2 regions of the Streptomyces sp. NPDC001781 genome follow, and region 1 is predicted to be linked to the other one. Evidence: riboswitches for the same ligand, from Rfam matches in the RefSeq annotation. Region 1 holds a riboswitch; the other holds the start of a gene.

Region 1 (7,711 bases):
TGCCGATGCTGTCTCCCGAGGCGCAGGCGGCGGTCGACGCGCTGCCGGTCGGCTCGGCGCTGCTGGTGGTCCGCCGGGGTCCGAACTCCGGCAGCCGCTTCCTCCTGGACAGCGATCTGACCACGGCGGGGCGTCACCCGCAGAGCGACATCTTCCTGGACGACGTGACGGTCTCCCGCAGCCATGTGGAGTTCCGCCGCTCGCCCGACGGTTCCTTCACGGTGGCCGACGTCGGCAGCCTCAACGGCACCTACGTCAACCGCGAGCGGATCGACCAGGTGGCGCTGGCCAACGGTGACGAGGTGCAGATCGGCAAGTACCGGCTGGTCTTCTACGCGAGCCGGCAAGGAGTCTGACCCACCCCAGGACGCCCGTCCCGGGGGAACCCCAGGGAAGGTCCATGCTTCAAACACCGAGCGGCGGTGCCGGAAGCGGTACCGCCGCCAGGGACAGTGGGCTGATGAGTATCGGCACGGTGCTGAACGCGCTGCGCGAGGAGTTCCCCGAAGTAACCGTCTCCAAGATCCGCTTCCTGGAGTCGGAGGGGCTCATCGAGCCGCAGCGGACCCCCTCGGGGTACCGCAAGTTCAGCCCCCGTGACGTGGAGCGCCTCGGCCATGTCCTCAGGATGCAGCGGGACCACTATCTGCCGCTCAAGGTGATCCGGGAGCACCTGGACGCCATGGAGCGCGGCGAGGCCGCCGTGCTGCCCGTGCTCGGCCGCCAGCGCAGCGGCGACGACGAGTCGGAGGAGACCGAGTGGTCCACGGTCGCCCGGATCGGCCGGGACGAACTGCTGGCGGCGGCCGGGATCGACCAGGCCGAACTGAGCGAGTGGGAGTCGTACGGGCTCCTCGCCCCTCTGGCGGACGGCGTGTACGACGCCGAGGCCGTCACCGTGGCCTCACTGGTGGCCGAACTGGGCCGCTTCGGCATCGAACCCCGCCACCTGCGGGTGATGAAGGCAGCCGCCGAGCGCGAGGCGGGGCTGGTCGACCAGGTCGTCGCCCCGTTGAAGCGGCACCGCAATCCGCAGACCAGGACGCTCGCCGAGGCCCGTACCAAGGAGCTGGCGGCCCTCACCATGAAGCTGCACTCGGCGCTCGTGAAGGCGGCGCTCGGGGTGCGGCTGCCCTGACGGCCGGTGTGTCCCGACCCGCTCGGCTTGCGCCGGATCGCCCACCTGTTCCCGGCCCGACTACCCAAACGTCCCGAGCACGGCCTAGGGTTGCTGTGTGAACGAGCTCGATGTCGTAGGTGTCCGGGTCGAAATGCCCTCCAACCAACCGATCGTGCTCCTGCGCGAAGTGGGAGGCGACCGCTACCTCCCCATCTGGATCGGGCCCGGGGAGGCGACCGCGATCGCTTTCGCCCAGCAGGGCATGGCTCCCGCGCGTCCGCTGACGCACGACCTGTTCAAGGACGTGCTGGAGGCGGTCGGCCAGGAGCTGACCGAAGTACGCATCACCGATCTGCGGGAAGGCGTCTTCTACGCGGAGCTGGTGTTCGCCAGCGGGGTCGAGGTGAGCGCGCGGCCGTCCGACGCCATAGCGCTCGCCCTGCGCACCGGCACGCCGATCTACGGCAGTGACGGGGTGCTGGACGACGCGGGCATCGCCATCCCGGACGAGCAGGAGGACGAGGTGGAGAAGTTCCGCGAGTTCCTCGACCAGATCTCGCCCGAGGACTTCGGGACCAGCAGCCAGTGAGGCCGGGAGCCGGCCGGTGGACCAGGGGTCCGTCCGGCCGGCTCGTGGCGCGCTGTGACGCTCGCGCGAGGGGGCACATGCCAACGTCCCGTGAGGGCGTCCTACGGCCCTCCGCGAGGGCATTCGGCTAGCCTTTCCCCGCGGTGGGACACGAGAAACCACTCTCAGGGTGATTGTCACTCGGCGTGCCGAGTGTGGCGATCGTTGACGCGCCCCTGGTGACTGCCTACCGTCGACAAGGCAGGTCAAGGACGGAGGTCGGCGTGAGGATGAGCGGCGACGGTACGGCTGGGGGTGCCCCCGGACACGGTTTCGGGGACAACGGCCCGTACCCTCCCCCGAGCGCGCGGTTTCGGCCGGGCGGGGGGCACCCACAGCTCGACGGCGCGGCCGATCACGCTCCGCAGCGGCCTACGGTGGTGCCTGACGGTGAAGGGGCGGCGGCCATGACGTCCGAGGAGATCGGATACCGCGGTCCCACGGCCTGTGCGGCCGCCGGGATCACCTACCGACAGCTCGACTACTGGGCCCGCACGGGACTGGTCGAGCCCAGTGTGCGGCCCGCGCACGGCTCGGGCACCCAGCGGCTGTACAGCTTCCGCGACGTGGTCGTACTGAAGATCGTCAAGCGGTTCCTGGACACCGGTGTCTCGCTCCAGAACATCCGCTCGGCCGTGCAGCACCTCAGGGAGCGCGGGTTTCGCGACCTGGAGCGCATGACCCTGATGAGCGACGGCGCCATGGTCTACGAGTGCACCTCCCCGGACGAGGTCCACGCCCTGCTCCAGGGCGGCCAGGGCATTTTCGGAATCGCCGTCGGTGTGGTCTGGCGGGACGTGGAGAGCGCCCTCTCGCAGCTCCACGGCGAGCGTGTCGACACCGGCGAGACGCTGATCGGGCACAACCCGGCCGACGAACTGGCGCGCCGGCGCAACCGCGCCGTCTGAGACCCCCGGGCACCGTTTTCCACAGGGCGTCCCCGTGCGGGGACCGTTGTCAGTGGCATGGTGCAGCATCGGACCTGTGAGAAACGCGCCCACCATCCTCCATCTCGACATGGACGCCTTCTTCGCCTCGGTGGAGCAGGCGTCCAAGCCGAGCCTGCGCGGGAAGGCCGTCGTGGTGGGCGGTATCGGACCGCGGGGCGTGGTGGCCACCGCGTCGTACGAGGCACGGGTGTTCGGGGTGCACTCGGCGATGCCCACCGCGCAGGCCCGGCGGCTCGCGCCGAACGCCGCGTACCTGACGCCGCGCTTCGCGCTCTACCGGTCGATCAGCGACCAGGTGATGGCGCTTCTGCGGCAGCTGTCCCCGCTGGTGGAACCGCTGAGCCTGGACGAGGCGTTCGTGGACCTCGAGGCCGGTGACGCCGCCTGGGACGAGGCGTCGGCGCGGGAGGCCGGAGCCCGGCTGCGCGCCGACATCCGGGCGGTGACCGGGCTGACCGGATCAGTGGGGCTCGCCGCCTCCAAGATGCTGGCCAAGATCGCCTCGGAGCGGGCCAAGCCCGACGGCCTGGTCCTCATCGAACCGGGCACCGAGCGCGCCCTGCTGTCCCCGATGCCGGTGCGCACGCTGCCCGGCGTGGGTCCCGCCACCGGTGACCACTTGCGGCGCGCCGGTATCACCACGGTGCTGGAGCTGTCCGAGGCAGGAGAGGACGAACTGGTCCGGCTCCTCGGCAAGGCCCACGGACACGCGCTGTACGCGATGGCGCTGGCCCGCGACGACCGGCCGGTGGTGGCCGAGCGCGAGGCCAAGTCGGTGTCGGTGGAGGACACCTACGCCGTCGACATCCACGACCGGCCGCGTATCGGCCTGGAGGTCCGCCGTCTCGCCGACCGGTGCGTACGGCGGCTGCGCGGCGCCGGACTCTCCGGGCGGACCATCGTGCTCAAGGTGCGGCGGTACGACTTCTCCACCCTGACGCGCTCCGAGACGCTGCGCGGGCCCACGGACGACCCCTCGGTCATCCGGGAGGCGGCCGCGCGGCTGCTGGACTGTGTCGACACCACCGGCGGGGTACGGCTGCTCGGCGTCGGCGTGTCCGGGCTCGCCGACTACACGCAGGAGGACCTGTTCGCACAGGCGGCGGGTGAACCGGCCGAGGAGACACCACTGGAGAGCGCACCCGAATCCGGCCCGGAGAGACCCGGGCCCGCCGCACCGGAGTGGCGGGCGGGCCAGGACGTGCGGCACGAGGAGTACGGGCACGGGTGGGTGCAGGGCAGCGGCCTCGGGCGGGTCACCGTGCGTTTCGAGACCCCGCTCTCCGCTCCGGGCCGGGTGCGGACGTTCCGGTCCGACGAGGCCGGCCTGGAAGCGGCCGACCCCCTCCCGCTGGTGGCCCCGGTGGAGGCGGCTGCGGAGGGGGAGATGGACGGCGGATGAGAGGGGAGGGGGTCAGGCTTCCTCGGCGCCGGCGACCCTGCCGAAGTCACGGTCCGCAGTGGGCCGGGCGGCGGAGCCGACGTCGAGTCCGTAGTGGTGGTAGAGCTGGAGTTCCTGCTCGGGGGAGAGGTGACGGCCCACGCCGAAGTCGGGGGCGTCCTTGATGAGGGCCCGTTCGAAGGGGACGCGCAGCGCGCCGTCGACCAGTTCGCTGGGTTCCAGCGGGACGAACGCGTCGCGGGAGAAGAGTCCGGTGCGCACCGCCGCCCACTCCGGGACGCCGGTCGCGTCGTCGAGGTACACCTCGTCTATGGTGCCGATCCTGGTGCCGGTGCGGTCGAACGCCTTGCGGCCGATCAGGCTGCGCGGATCGATGTCGGTCTGCACGATCCCTCTCCCTCCACATGGTCGCAACTCATCCGTAAGCACTACAAAAGAGCAGAATCAGCCGGGCGGCCACTCGAACGTTGTGCCCAGGACCCCGCTGGTAGGCTGAAGTCGGCTGCTGACCCCGTGCGGGAGAGTCCTCCGAGCAGTTCGGAGGCGCCGAAGGAGCAACTCCTCCCCGGAATCTCTCAGGCACCCGTACCGCACGGACGAGGTCACTCTGGAAAGCAGGGCGGGCGCCACGGCTCCCGCTCTCACCGACGGTGCAAGCCGGGGTTCGCAAGTACCCCGGTGAAGCTCTCAGGTACGAGATGACAGAGGGGGAGGCCGGTGGGCACCCGAGCCGTGGTGCCCCTCGCAGGTCGCGCCAGACCAGGAGGCCTCCGCACATGACCGCCCCTCGCATTCCGCTCGCCGAGCTCGAAGCGGGCATCCCCTTCGAGCAGCGCCACATCGGCCCCGACCACGAGGCGCGGGCCAAGATGCTCGCGCAGGTCGGCTACGGCTCCCTCGACGAGCTGACCGCCGCCGCGGTGCCGGACGTGATCAAGAACGCCGACGCGCTCGACCTCCCCGGTGCCCGCACCGAGGCCGAGGTCATCGCCGAGCTGCGCGGTCTCGCCGACCACAACCAGGTCCTCGGCTCCATGATCGGCCTGGGCTACTACGGCACCTTCACGCCGCCTGTCATCCTGCGCAACGTCATGGAGAACCCCGCCTGGTACACGGCCTACACGCCGTACCAGCCGGAGATCTCCCAGGGCCGCCTGGAGGCCCTGCTGAACTTCCAGACCATGGTCGCGGACCTCACCGGGCTGCCCACCTCCGGTGCCTCCCTGCTGGACGAGGGCACCGCCGCCGCCGAGGCGATGGCGCTGTCCCGGCGCATGGGCAAGAACAAGAAGGGCCTCTTCCTGGTCGACGCGGACACCCTGCCGCAGACCATCGCCGTCATCGAGACCCGCGCAGAGCCGGCCGGTGTCGAGGTCGTCGTCGCCGACCTGAGCGACGGCATCCCCGCCGACATCGCCGCCCGCGACATCACCGGCGTCCTGCTCCAGTACCCCGGCGCCTCCGGTGCCGTACGCGATCTCAAGCCGGTCGTCGAGCAGGCGCACGGGCTGGGCGCCCTCGTCACCGTCGCCGCCGACCTGCTCGCGCTCACCCTGCTCACCTCGCCCGGTGAGCTGGGCGCGGACATCGCCATCGGCACCACCCAGCGCTTCGGCGTCCCCATGGGCTTCGGCGGCCCCCACGCCGGCTACATGGCCGTGCACGAGAAGTTCGCCCGCAGCCTGCCCGGCCGCCTGGTCGGCGTGTCCGTCGACGCCGACGGGCACCGCGCCTACCGTCTCGCGCTCCAGACCCGCGAGCAGCACATCCGCCGGGAGAAGGCCACCAGCAACATCTGCACTGCGCAGGTGCTGCTCGCCGTCATGGCCGGCATGTACGCCGTCTACCACGGCCCCGACGGCCTGCGGACCATCGCCCGCCGCACCCACCGCTACGCCACGATCCTCGCCGGGGGCCTGCGCGCCGGCGGTGTCGAGATCGTGCACGGCGCCTACTTCGACACCCTCACCGCGCGCGTGCCCGGCCGGGCCGCCGAGGTGGTCGCCGCCGCCCGAGAGGGCGGTGTCAACCTGCGCATCGTCGACGCCGACCACGCCTCCCTGGCCTGCGACGAGACCACCAACCGCGCTCAGCTGGAGGCCGTCTTCGCCGCCTTCGGCGTCGACGGCGACATCGAGGCGCTCGACGCGGCGGCCGAGGACACGCTGCCCGAGGTGCTGCTGCGCACCGACGACTACCTCGCCCACCCGGTCTTCCACGAGCACCGCTCGGAGACGGCCATGCTGCGCTACCTGCGCAAGCTGTCCGACCGCGACTACGCGCTCGACCGGGGCATGATCCCGCTCGGCTCCTGCACCATGAAGCTGAACGCGACCACCGAGATGGAGCCGGTCACCTGGCCCGAGTTCGGGGCGCTGCACCCCTTCGCCCCCGCCGAGCAGGCCGAGGGCTACCTCACCCTCATCCGTGAGCTGGAGGACCGGCTCGCCGAGGTCACCGGGTACGACAAGGTCTCCCTCCAGCCCAACGCCGGGTCCCAGGGTGAGCTGGCCGGACTGCTCGCCGTACGCGCCTACCACCGGGCCAACGGCGACGCGCAGCGCACCGTCTGCCTCATCCCGTCCTCCGCGCACGGCACCAACGCGGCGAGCGCGGTGATGGCCGGGATGAAGGTCGTCGTCGTCAAGACCGCCGGGGACGGCGAGATCGACGTCGAGGACCTGCGCGCCAAGATCGAGCAGCACCGCGACGAGCTGTCCGTGCTGATGATCACCTACCCGTCGACGCACGGCGTCTTCGAGGAGCACGTCGCCGACATCTGCGCCCAGGTGCACGACGCGGGCGGCCAGGTCTACGTGGACGGCGCCAACCTCAACGCCCTGGTCGGCCTCGCCAAGCCGGGCCACTTCGGCGGCGACGTCTCCCACCTGAACCTGCACAAGACGTTCTGCATCCCGCACGGCGGCGGCGGCCCCGGCGTCGGCCCGGTCGGGGTGCGCGCCCACCTGGCGCCGTACCTGCCCAACCACCCGATGCAGCCCGCGGCCGGTCCCGAGACGGGCGTCGGCCCCATCTCGGCGGCTCCCTGGGGCAGCGCGGGCATCCTGCCCATCTCCTGGGCGTACGTCCGCCTGATGGGCGGCGAGGGTCTCAAGCGCGCCACCCAGGTGGCCGTGCTCTCCGCCAACTACATCGCCAAGCGACTGGAGCCGCACTTCCCGGTGCTCTACACCGGCCCCGGCGGCCTGGTCGCGCACGAGTGCATCATCGACCTGCGCCCGCTGACCAAGGCGACGGGCGTCAGCGTGGACGACGTGGCCAAGCGACTGATCGACTACGGCTTCCACGCGCCCACCATGTCCTTCCCGGTGGCCGGCACGCTGATGATCGAGCCGACCGAGTCCGAGGACCTGGGGGAGCTGGACCGGTTCTGCGACGCGATGATCGCCATCCGCGCGGAGATCGAGAAGGTCGCCTCCGGCGTCTGGCCGGCCGAGGACAACCCGCTGCGCGGCGCCCCGCACACCGCGGCCGCGCTGGGCGGCGAGTGGACGCACGCGTACAGCCGTGAGGAGGCCGTCTTCCCGGCCGGGGTCTCGCCGGCCGGCAAGTACTGGCCGCCGGTGCGCCGTATCGACCAGGCGTTCGGT
Region 2 (7,711 bases), on a different contig from region 1:
GCAGCCCGTCGTCGGCGAGCGCCTCCTCGCTGACCACCGCGTGGACCACCCGCCCGAACACCACCGTGGAGTCGCCCAGCGTGAGCAGGCTGTGCAGCTCGCACTCCAGCGCCGCCGGGGACGCCGCGACCCGGGGCGGCCTCACCCGCAGCGAGGGCTCGGGTTCCAGTCCCACCGCGCCGAACTCGCTGACGTCGGACGGGAAGTCCGTCCCGGTGTCGTTGATCTCCCTGAACAGCCCCTCCGGCGCGAGGTTGACCACGAACTCCCCGGTCTCCTCCACGTTCCGCAGCGAGTCCTTGCGGGTCACCGAGGTGAACTGCACGATCGGCGGCTGCACACAGGAGACCGAGAAGAACGAGTGCGGAGCGAGGTTCGGCCGGTCCGGGTGGTCCTTCGGGACCGTGGAGACCCACGCGATCGGGCGCGGAACCACCACCGAGGTGAGGAGCCGGTAGAACGCGTGCGGGGCCATGGCCGAGGGATCGAAGTCGGTGCGCATGATCCCCAGTATTCAGCCCCCTCCGGCCCCGCACACCAGGCGCCCCTCAGCACTCGATGATGTTCACCGCCAGCCCGCCCCGCGCCGTCTCCTTGTACTTGACGCTCATGTCCGCGCCCGTCTCCTTCATGGTCTTGATGACCTTGTCGAGGGAGACCTTGTGGGAGCCGTCGCCGCGCATCGCCATTTTCGCGGCGGTGACCGCCTTCACCGAGGCCATGCCGTTGCGTTCGATGCACGGGATCTGGACGAGGCCGCCGACCGGGTCGCAGGTCAGGCCCAGGTTGTGCTCCATGCCGATCTCGGCCGCGTTCTCCACCTGCTCGGGGGAGCCGCCCAGCACCTCGGCGAGCGCGCCCGCCGCCATCGAGCAGGCGGAGCCCACCTCGCCCTGGCAGCCGACCTCGGCGCCGGAGATGGAGGCGTTCTCCTTGAAGAGCATGCCGATCGCGCCGGCCGCCAGCAGGAAGCGGACCACGCCCTCCTCGTCCGCGCCGGGCACGAAGTCCATGTAGTAGTGCAGGACCGCCGGGATGATGCCGGCCGCGCCGTTGGTGGGCGCGGTCACGACCCGGCCGCCCGCCGCGTTCTCCTCGTTCACCGCCATCGCGTAGAGGGTGATCCACTCCATGGCGTGCGCGAGCGCGTTGCCCTCGGCGCGGAGCTGGCGGGCGGAGACGGCGGCGCGGCGGCGGACCCTCAGGCCGCCCGGCAGGATGCCCTCGCGGGACATGCCGCGGGCCACGCACTCGCGCATCACCCGCCAGATCTCCAGCAGGCCCGCCCGGATCTCCTCCTCGGTGCGCCAGGCCCGCTCGTTCTCCAGCATCAGCGCGGAGATCGACAGACCGGTCTCCCTGGTGAGCCGCAGCAGCTCGTCACCGGTGCGGAAGGGGTACTTCAGCACCGTGTCGTCCAGCTTGATCCGGTCGGCGCCGACCGCCTCCTCGTCCACGACGAACCCGCCGCCGACCGAGTAGTACGTCTTGGTCAGCAGCTCCCGGCCCGAGGCGTCGTACGCCCAGAGGGTCATGCCGTTGGCGTGGTAGGGCAGGGTCTCGCGGCGGTGCAGGACGAGGTCGTCGTCGAAGGAGAAGGCGATCTCGTGCTCGCCCAGCAGGCTGAGCCGGCCCGCCTTGCGGATCGCCTCCACCCGGTCGTCGGCGCCCTCCACATCCACCGTGCGCGGGGAGGCGCCCTCCAGGCCCAGCAGCACCGCCTTGGGGGTGCCGTGACCGTGGCCGGTGGCGCCGAGCGAGCCGTACAGCTCGCAGCGGACGGCGGCGACGGCGTCCAGCACTCCCTCGTTGCGCAGCCGGCGGGCGAACATGCGCGCCGCGCGCATCGGGCCGACCGTGTGGGAGCTGGACGGGCCGATGCCGATCGAGAACAGGTCGAAGACCGAGACGGCCACGGTGACTCCTCAATACGAACAGGTACAAAAAGTTATGCGGACACAGCACGGGTGCCCCGCCCACCGGCAGTGGGCGGGGCACCCGGACCACGGAATACGGGGTACTACTCGCCCAGCGCCGGATACAGCGGGTGCTTATCCGCCAGCACCCGCACCCGGGCCGCGAGCGCTGAAGCGTCGTAGGACGGCTTCAGCGTCTCCGCGATCACGTCCGCGACCTCGGTGAAGTCCTCGGCGGTGAAGCCGCGGGTGGCGAGGGCGGGCGTGCCGATCCTCAGGCCCGAGGTGACCATCGGCGGGCGCGGGTCGTTCGGGACCGCGTTGCGGTTGACCGTGATGCCGACCTCGTGCAGACGGTCCTCGGCCTGCTGTCCGTCCAGCTCCGACTCACGCAGGTCCACCAGGATCAGGTGCACGTCCGTGCCGCCGGAGAGCACGTTCACCCCGGCCTCGCGGGCGTCCGGCGCGGTCAGCCGCTCGGCCAGGATGCGGGCACCCTCCACCGTACGACGCTGACGCTCCGCGAATTCCGCCGAGGCCGCGACCTTGAAGGAGACCGCCTTGGCGGCGATCACGTGCTCCAGCGGGCCGCCCTGGAAACCGGGGAAGACCGAGGAGTTCAGCTTCTTGGCGAAGTCCTTCCTGGCCAGGATGATGCCGCCGCGCGGGCCGCCGAGCGTCTTGTGCGTGGTGGAGGTCACCACGTCCGCGTGCTCGACCGGGTTCGGGTGCAGCCCCGCCGCGACCAGACCGGCGAAGTGCGCCATGTCCACCCACAGGTACGCCCCGGCCTCGTCCGCGATCCTGCGGAACTCGGCGAAGTCGAGCTGCCGGGGGTAGGCCGACCAGCCGGCGATGATCACCTTCGGGCGGTGCTCCTTGGCGAGGCGCTCCACCTCGGCCATGTCGACCAGGCCGGTGTCGCCGTCCACGTGGTAGGCGACCACGTTGAACTGCTTGCCGGAGAAGTTCAGCCGCATCCCGTGGGTGAGGTGGCCGCCGTGCGCCAGGTCGAGCCCGAGGATGGTGTCGCCGGGCTGGGCCAGCGCGAACAGCGCCGCCTGGTTCGCGGAGGCCCCCGAGTGCGGCTGGACGTTGGCGTACTCGGCGCCGAACAGCTCCTTCACCCGGTCGATGGCGATCTGCTCGGCCACGTCGACATGCTCGCAGCCGCCGTAGTAGCGGCGGCCCGGATAGCCCTCGGCGTACTTGTTGGTCAGGACCGACCCCTGCGCCTCCATCACCGCGAGCGGTGCGAAGTTCTCGGAGGCGATCATCTCCAGGGTCGACTGCTGGCGGCGCAGCTCGGCGTCGACCGCGGCGGCGATCTCCGGGTCCAGCTCGTGCAGGGGCGTGTTCAGGACGTCAGTCATACGGCTTCTGGCTCCTCAGCCGGCGGTGTAGGCGGTGTACTCGTCGGCGGTCAGCAGGTCGGCGGGCTGCTCCGCGACGCGCACCTTGAACAGCCAGCCGCCCTGGAAGGGCTCGGAGTTCACCAGCGACGGGTCGTCCACGACGTCCTGGTTGACCTCGGTGATCTCACCGGAGACGGGCGAGTACAGCTCGGAGACCGACTTGGTGGACTCCAGCTCGCCGCACGACTCGCCCGCGGTGACCTCGTCGCCGACCTCGGGAAGCTGCACGAAGACCACATCGCCGAGCGCGTTGGCCGCGTGCTCGGTGATGCCGACCGTCGACGCGCCGCCCTCGGCGGCCGACAGCCACTCGTGCTCCTTGCTGTAGCTCAACTGCTGCGGGTTGCTCATGACCTGAATTCTCCTGTACGCGAGGACGTGCTCGTCGGGGGAAAAGGGCTCGAACCGCTGAAGAGCGGGTGAAATGTGCGCAGGGTCACGCCGGAGACCGGCCGGACCCGGGGCCAGTGTCTACTTGGCGCGCTTGTAGAAGGGCAGCGCCACGACCTCGTACGGCTCGTGGGTGCCCCGGATGTCCACGCCCACCCCCGCGCTGCCGGGGGCGGCGTGCGCGGCGTCGACGTAGGCGATGGCCAGCGGCTTGCCGAGGGTGGGGGAGGGGGCGCCCGAGGTGACCTCGCCGATCACCTTGCCGTCCGCGACGACGGCGTACCCGGCACGCGGCACCCGGCGGCCCTCGGCGACGAGGCCGACCAGCACGCGCGGCGGCTGTGCCTCGGCGCGCTCGGCGGCCTTCGCCAGTGCCTCGCGGCCGACGAAGTCGCCCTCCTTGCCGAACTTCACCACGCGGCCGAGACCGGCGTCGAAGGGGGTCAGCCCGGTGGTCAGCTCGTGCCCGTACAGCGGCATGCCCGCCTCCAGGCGCAGGGTGTCCCGGCAGGACAGCCCGCAGGGCACCAGGCCGGCGCCGGCGCCGGCCTCCATCAGCGCCTCCCAGAGCTGCGGCGCGTGCTCGGGCTTCACGAACAGCTCGAAGCCGTCCTCGCCGGTGTAGCCGGTACGGGCGATCAGCGCGGGGACGCCCGCGACGGTGCCGGGCAGCCCGGCGTAGTACTTCAGGCCGTCGAGGTCGGCGTCGGTGACGGCCTTGAGGATGCCGGGGGACTCCGGGCCCTGCACGGCGAGCAGCGCGTAGGCGTCGCGGTCGTCGCGGACCTCGGCGTCGAAGCCGGCCGCGCGCTCGGTCAGCGCGTCCAGCACGACCTGGGCGTTGGAGGCGTTGGCCACGACCATGTACTCGTGCTCGGCGAGCCGGTAGACGATCAGGTCGTCCAGGATGCCGCCGTCGGCGCGGCAGATCATGGTGTAGCGGGCGCGGCCCACGCCGACCGAGGCGAGGTCGCCGACGAGGGCGTGGTTCAGCAGCGCCGCCGCCCCGGGGCCGGTCACCGTGATCTCGCCCATGTGCGAGAGGTCGAACAGCCCGGCCCGGGTGCGCACCGCCAGGTGCTCGTCGCGCTCGGAGCCGTAGCGCAGGGGCATGTCCCAGCCGGCGAAGTCGGTCATCGTCGCGCCGAGCGAGCGGTGCACGGCGTCGAGCGCGGTATGACGGAGTTCGGTGCTACTCATCGGTCGTCTCCCAGGGGCAACGGGGGATGGGGCGAGGAACGTTCCTCCCCATCTGTCATCGGAACCTGAGAGGTTCGCCATGACCCTCCCCCGGCGGGGGGCGTCACTGACTTGCACCTTGGGTGGGGCCACCACGACAGCGGCCCGCTTTTCAGATGTGCCTCGCCCGCGCGGTAACGGTGCCTGAGAGATTCAAGGGAGGGACTTGCTCCTTCGGCGCCCCGGATGGGGACTCTCCCGCGCGGATTCAAACGGCCGGTATGCAGTTGGCGGGCACATCATCGCACGGCGGCGCCCGGCCCTGAAGGGGCCACCGGCTGTGACATGCCCGTAGCCGTTCCGGGACCCGTCCGGGCACCGCGCGCATTACCTTCTCTTTACACGGGCTGGGCAGGGACGACCCGAGCCCACTGGGGGAGGGACGATCACGGTGAACAGGAGCACGGTGTACGCCACGACCACCGGCATCCCGGTGCGGCAGCGGCTCGGCGCGAGGGCCCGGGAAGGGGCGGAGCGCCCCGCGCCGGCCGTCCGCGACCTGCGCGACCGCCCCGGCGGCGGCCCCCGCACCCTCCGCTTCGGCCCGCGCGACCTCGCCGTCGTCACCGGCCTGCCCGGCAGCGGCAAGTCCACCCTGATGCGCCGTACGGTCCCCGGCCGCCGCGTCGACTCCCAGGACGCCCGCGACCGCTGGGCCGCCCGTCTGCCCGCCGCGCTGCCCTACGCGCTCTACCGCCCACTGGTCCGCCTCGCCCACTACGCCGGGCTGCGCCGCGCGCTGGCCTCCGGCGAGGGCGTCGTGGTGCACGACTGCGGCACCCAGCCCTGGGTGCGCTGCTGGCTCGCCCGCGAGGCGCGCCGCAGAGGCGGCACCCTGCACCTGATCCTGCTCGACGTGTCCGCCGACACCGCCCGGCGCGGCCAGCGCGAGCGCGGCCGGGGCGTCTCCCGGTACGCCTTCCGCCGTCACCGCGGCACCACCGCCCGCCTGCTGGACGCCGTGGCGCGCGGCGGGAGTCCCGCCGGCTGCGGCTCGGTCGTCCTGCTGGACCGCGCCTCGGCGGACGGCCTGCGGCGGATCGAGTTCGCCGCGTGAGCGCGCGGCCGCACCGGATAGCCTTCTGCACCACAGCATGACTCCCAGCAGGCGGTAGGCACATGGACTTCCCGGCGGACCTTCCCGCGGACCTCCCGGCACAGGCACACCCCCACCCGCACGGCGGTTGGCCCGGCAACGAACTGGAGGAGGTCCTCTCCGCCTCGCTCGGCATACCCGCGGCCGCCGCCCGTCTCATCGAGGTGCTGGCCCGAAGCTTCGTCTGGATACCCCTGCCCAACGGCGGCGGCCCGCACAGCGGTCCGCTCGACCTGCCCACCGTCGAGATCGACGGCCAGGTGTACGTCCCGGTGTTCAGCTCCGAGGAGCAGTTCCGGCAGTCGCCCGGCGGGCACCTCCCGCACACCGTCGCCCCCGCCGTGGAGTTCGCGCGCGGACTGCCGCCGCAGGCGGGCGTCGTCATCAACCCCGGTGGCGTGGTCGGGCTCCCGCTGCCGCCGGACGCGGTGGCCGCGCTGTGCCGGGCCGGGGGCACCCCGCTGGACGGTCCGGCCTCCGGCGGCCGGGTGCGGCTCTTCGAGCCCGACTGGCAGGAGGACCCGGTGGACTTCCTCGCCGGCGCCTCCGCCGAGTTCGCCGCGACCGGCGTGGTCCTCAGCGCCCGGCGCTGCCTCGCCGTCATCGAGAACGCCGACCCGGTGCTCTTCGTCGGCGTCGAACTCGCCCACTGGGAGGGTGACGCGCGGGCCGTCCCGCTGGACGCCCTCGGCAGGGCCCTCGGCCGCGCCCCGGCCCCCTGGCCCGTCAACCTGGTCCTGCTGGACGCCACCCAGGACCCGGTGGCCGACTGGCTGCGGATGAACGTGCGCCCCTTCTACCAGTTCGGCAACTGAGGCCCCGAGGCTCGCGGGGCCCGCGCCGGTGGCGCTTAAGCTGTCCCCACACGCGGGGAACTTGCAATGAAGGGGCGGTAGGACAGGTGAGCGCGAGCCCAAGCGGCAGCGTCGAGCGCATGCTGCGCCAGGTCACTCCCGGACGCTACGACGCCTACGAGGCACTGCTGCGCGCCCTCGCCACCCCTTCGTCCGGCCAGGTCTGGATGCTCCTGTGGCACGGCCAGTCCGGCTCCCCGGACGCGCAGTACGGGAATATGCAGGTCGGCGGCTTCGGCTACGCCCCCTGCGTGACCTCCGCCCAGGAGCTCTCCGCCAGCGGCTGGAGCCGGTCCTACGAGGTGGTCGACAGCCTCGACGTCGCCCGCACCCTCTACCCGGAGCACTACGGCCTCTGGCTCAACCCGCACGCCCCCGGCGGCGGCGTCGGTGTCCCCTGGCTCGACCTGCGCCGCATCGCCACCGGCCTGGACCGCCAGCCGGCCGGCCCGCTGCGGCTGTCCGAACCAGCCATCGAGGTACCGCAGTTCTACGCCCTGCTCGCGCAGAACGCCCACCGCACCCCGGCCCTGCGCTCCCTGCGCCGCGCCTGGGTCCAGCCGGCTCTGGGCGCCCCCTACCTCGCCCTCGGCCTGGACGTGTACGAGTCGACCCCGGCCGCGGTGGACTCCGTCCGCGCGATGATGCAGCAGTCGGTCGGCGCGGTGCCCGAGGGCCTGCCGGTCTCCACGGTCGCCATGACCGACGACTTCGACCCCGTCGTCCTCTGGATGCGCGCCAACTCCCGCCCGTTCTACGACCGCGAGGCCCACGGCGCGGTGGCTCCGGTGGGCGGGGCGT

What was found. Region 1 has a riboswitch for glycine ahead of gcvP (aminomethyl-transferring glycine dehydrogenase). Riboswitches for the same ligand answer to the same signal wherever they lie in the genome.
Region 2: linked by a shared signal. The riboswitch ahead of gcvT (glycine cleavage system aminomethyltransferase GcvT) and the one ahead of gcvP (aminomethyl-transferring glycine dehydrogenase) in region 1 are both predicted to bind glycine.

The regions. Positions count from the first base shown of each region.
Region 1 is NZ_JBSFFI010000054.1:6,254-13,964, forward strand. Features, by position in the region: gene ACWCV3_RS28100 (FHA domain-containing protein) at 1-356, shown strand, start outside; gene ftsR (transcriptional regulator FtsR) at 401-1,138, shown strand; gene ACWCV3_RS28110 (bifunctional nuclease family protein) at 1,236-1,709, shown strand; gene ACWCV3_RS28115 (MerR family transcriptional regulator) at 1,973-2,656, shown strand; gene ACWCV3_RS28120 (DNA polymerase IV) at 2,733-4,100, shown strand; gene ACWCV3_RS28125 (PRC-barrel domain-containing protein) at 4,113-4,487, opposite strand; glycine riboswitch at 4,607-4,701, shown strand; gene gcvP (aminomethyl-transferring glycine dehydrogenase) at 4,877-7,711, shown strand, end outside.
Region 2 is NZ_JBSFFI010000031.1:41,927-49,637, reverse strand. Features, by position in the region: gene ACWCV3_RS24335 (flavin reductase family protein) at 1-502, opposite strand, end outside; gene ACWCV3_RS24330 (L-serine ammonia-lyase) at 549-1,916, opposite strand; gene glyA (serine hydroxymethyltransferase) at 2,021-3,289, opposite strand; gene gcvH (glycine cleavage system protein GcvH) at 3,305-3,682, opposite strand; gene gcvT (glycine cleavage system aminomethyltransferase GcvT) at 3,803-4,921, opposite strand; glycine riboswitch at 4,964-5,082, opposite strand; glycine riboswitch at 5,083-5,171, opposite strand; gene ACWCV3_RS24310 (AAA family ATPase) at 5,352-6,017, shown strand; gene ACWCV3_RS24305 (enhanced serine sensitivity protein SseB) at 6,080-6,871, shown strand; gene ACWCV3_RS24300 (enhanced serine sensitivity protein SseB C-terminal domain-containing protein) at 6,991-7,711, shown strand, end outside.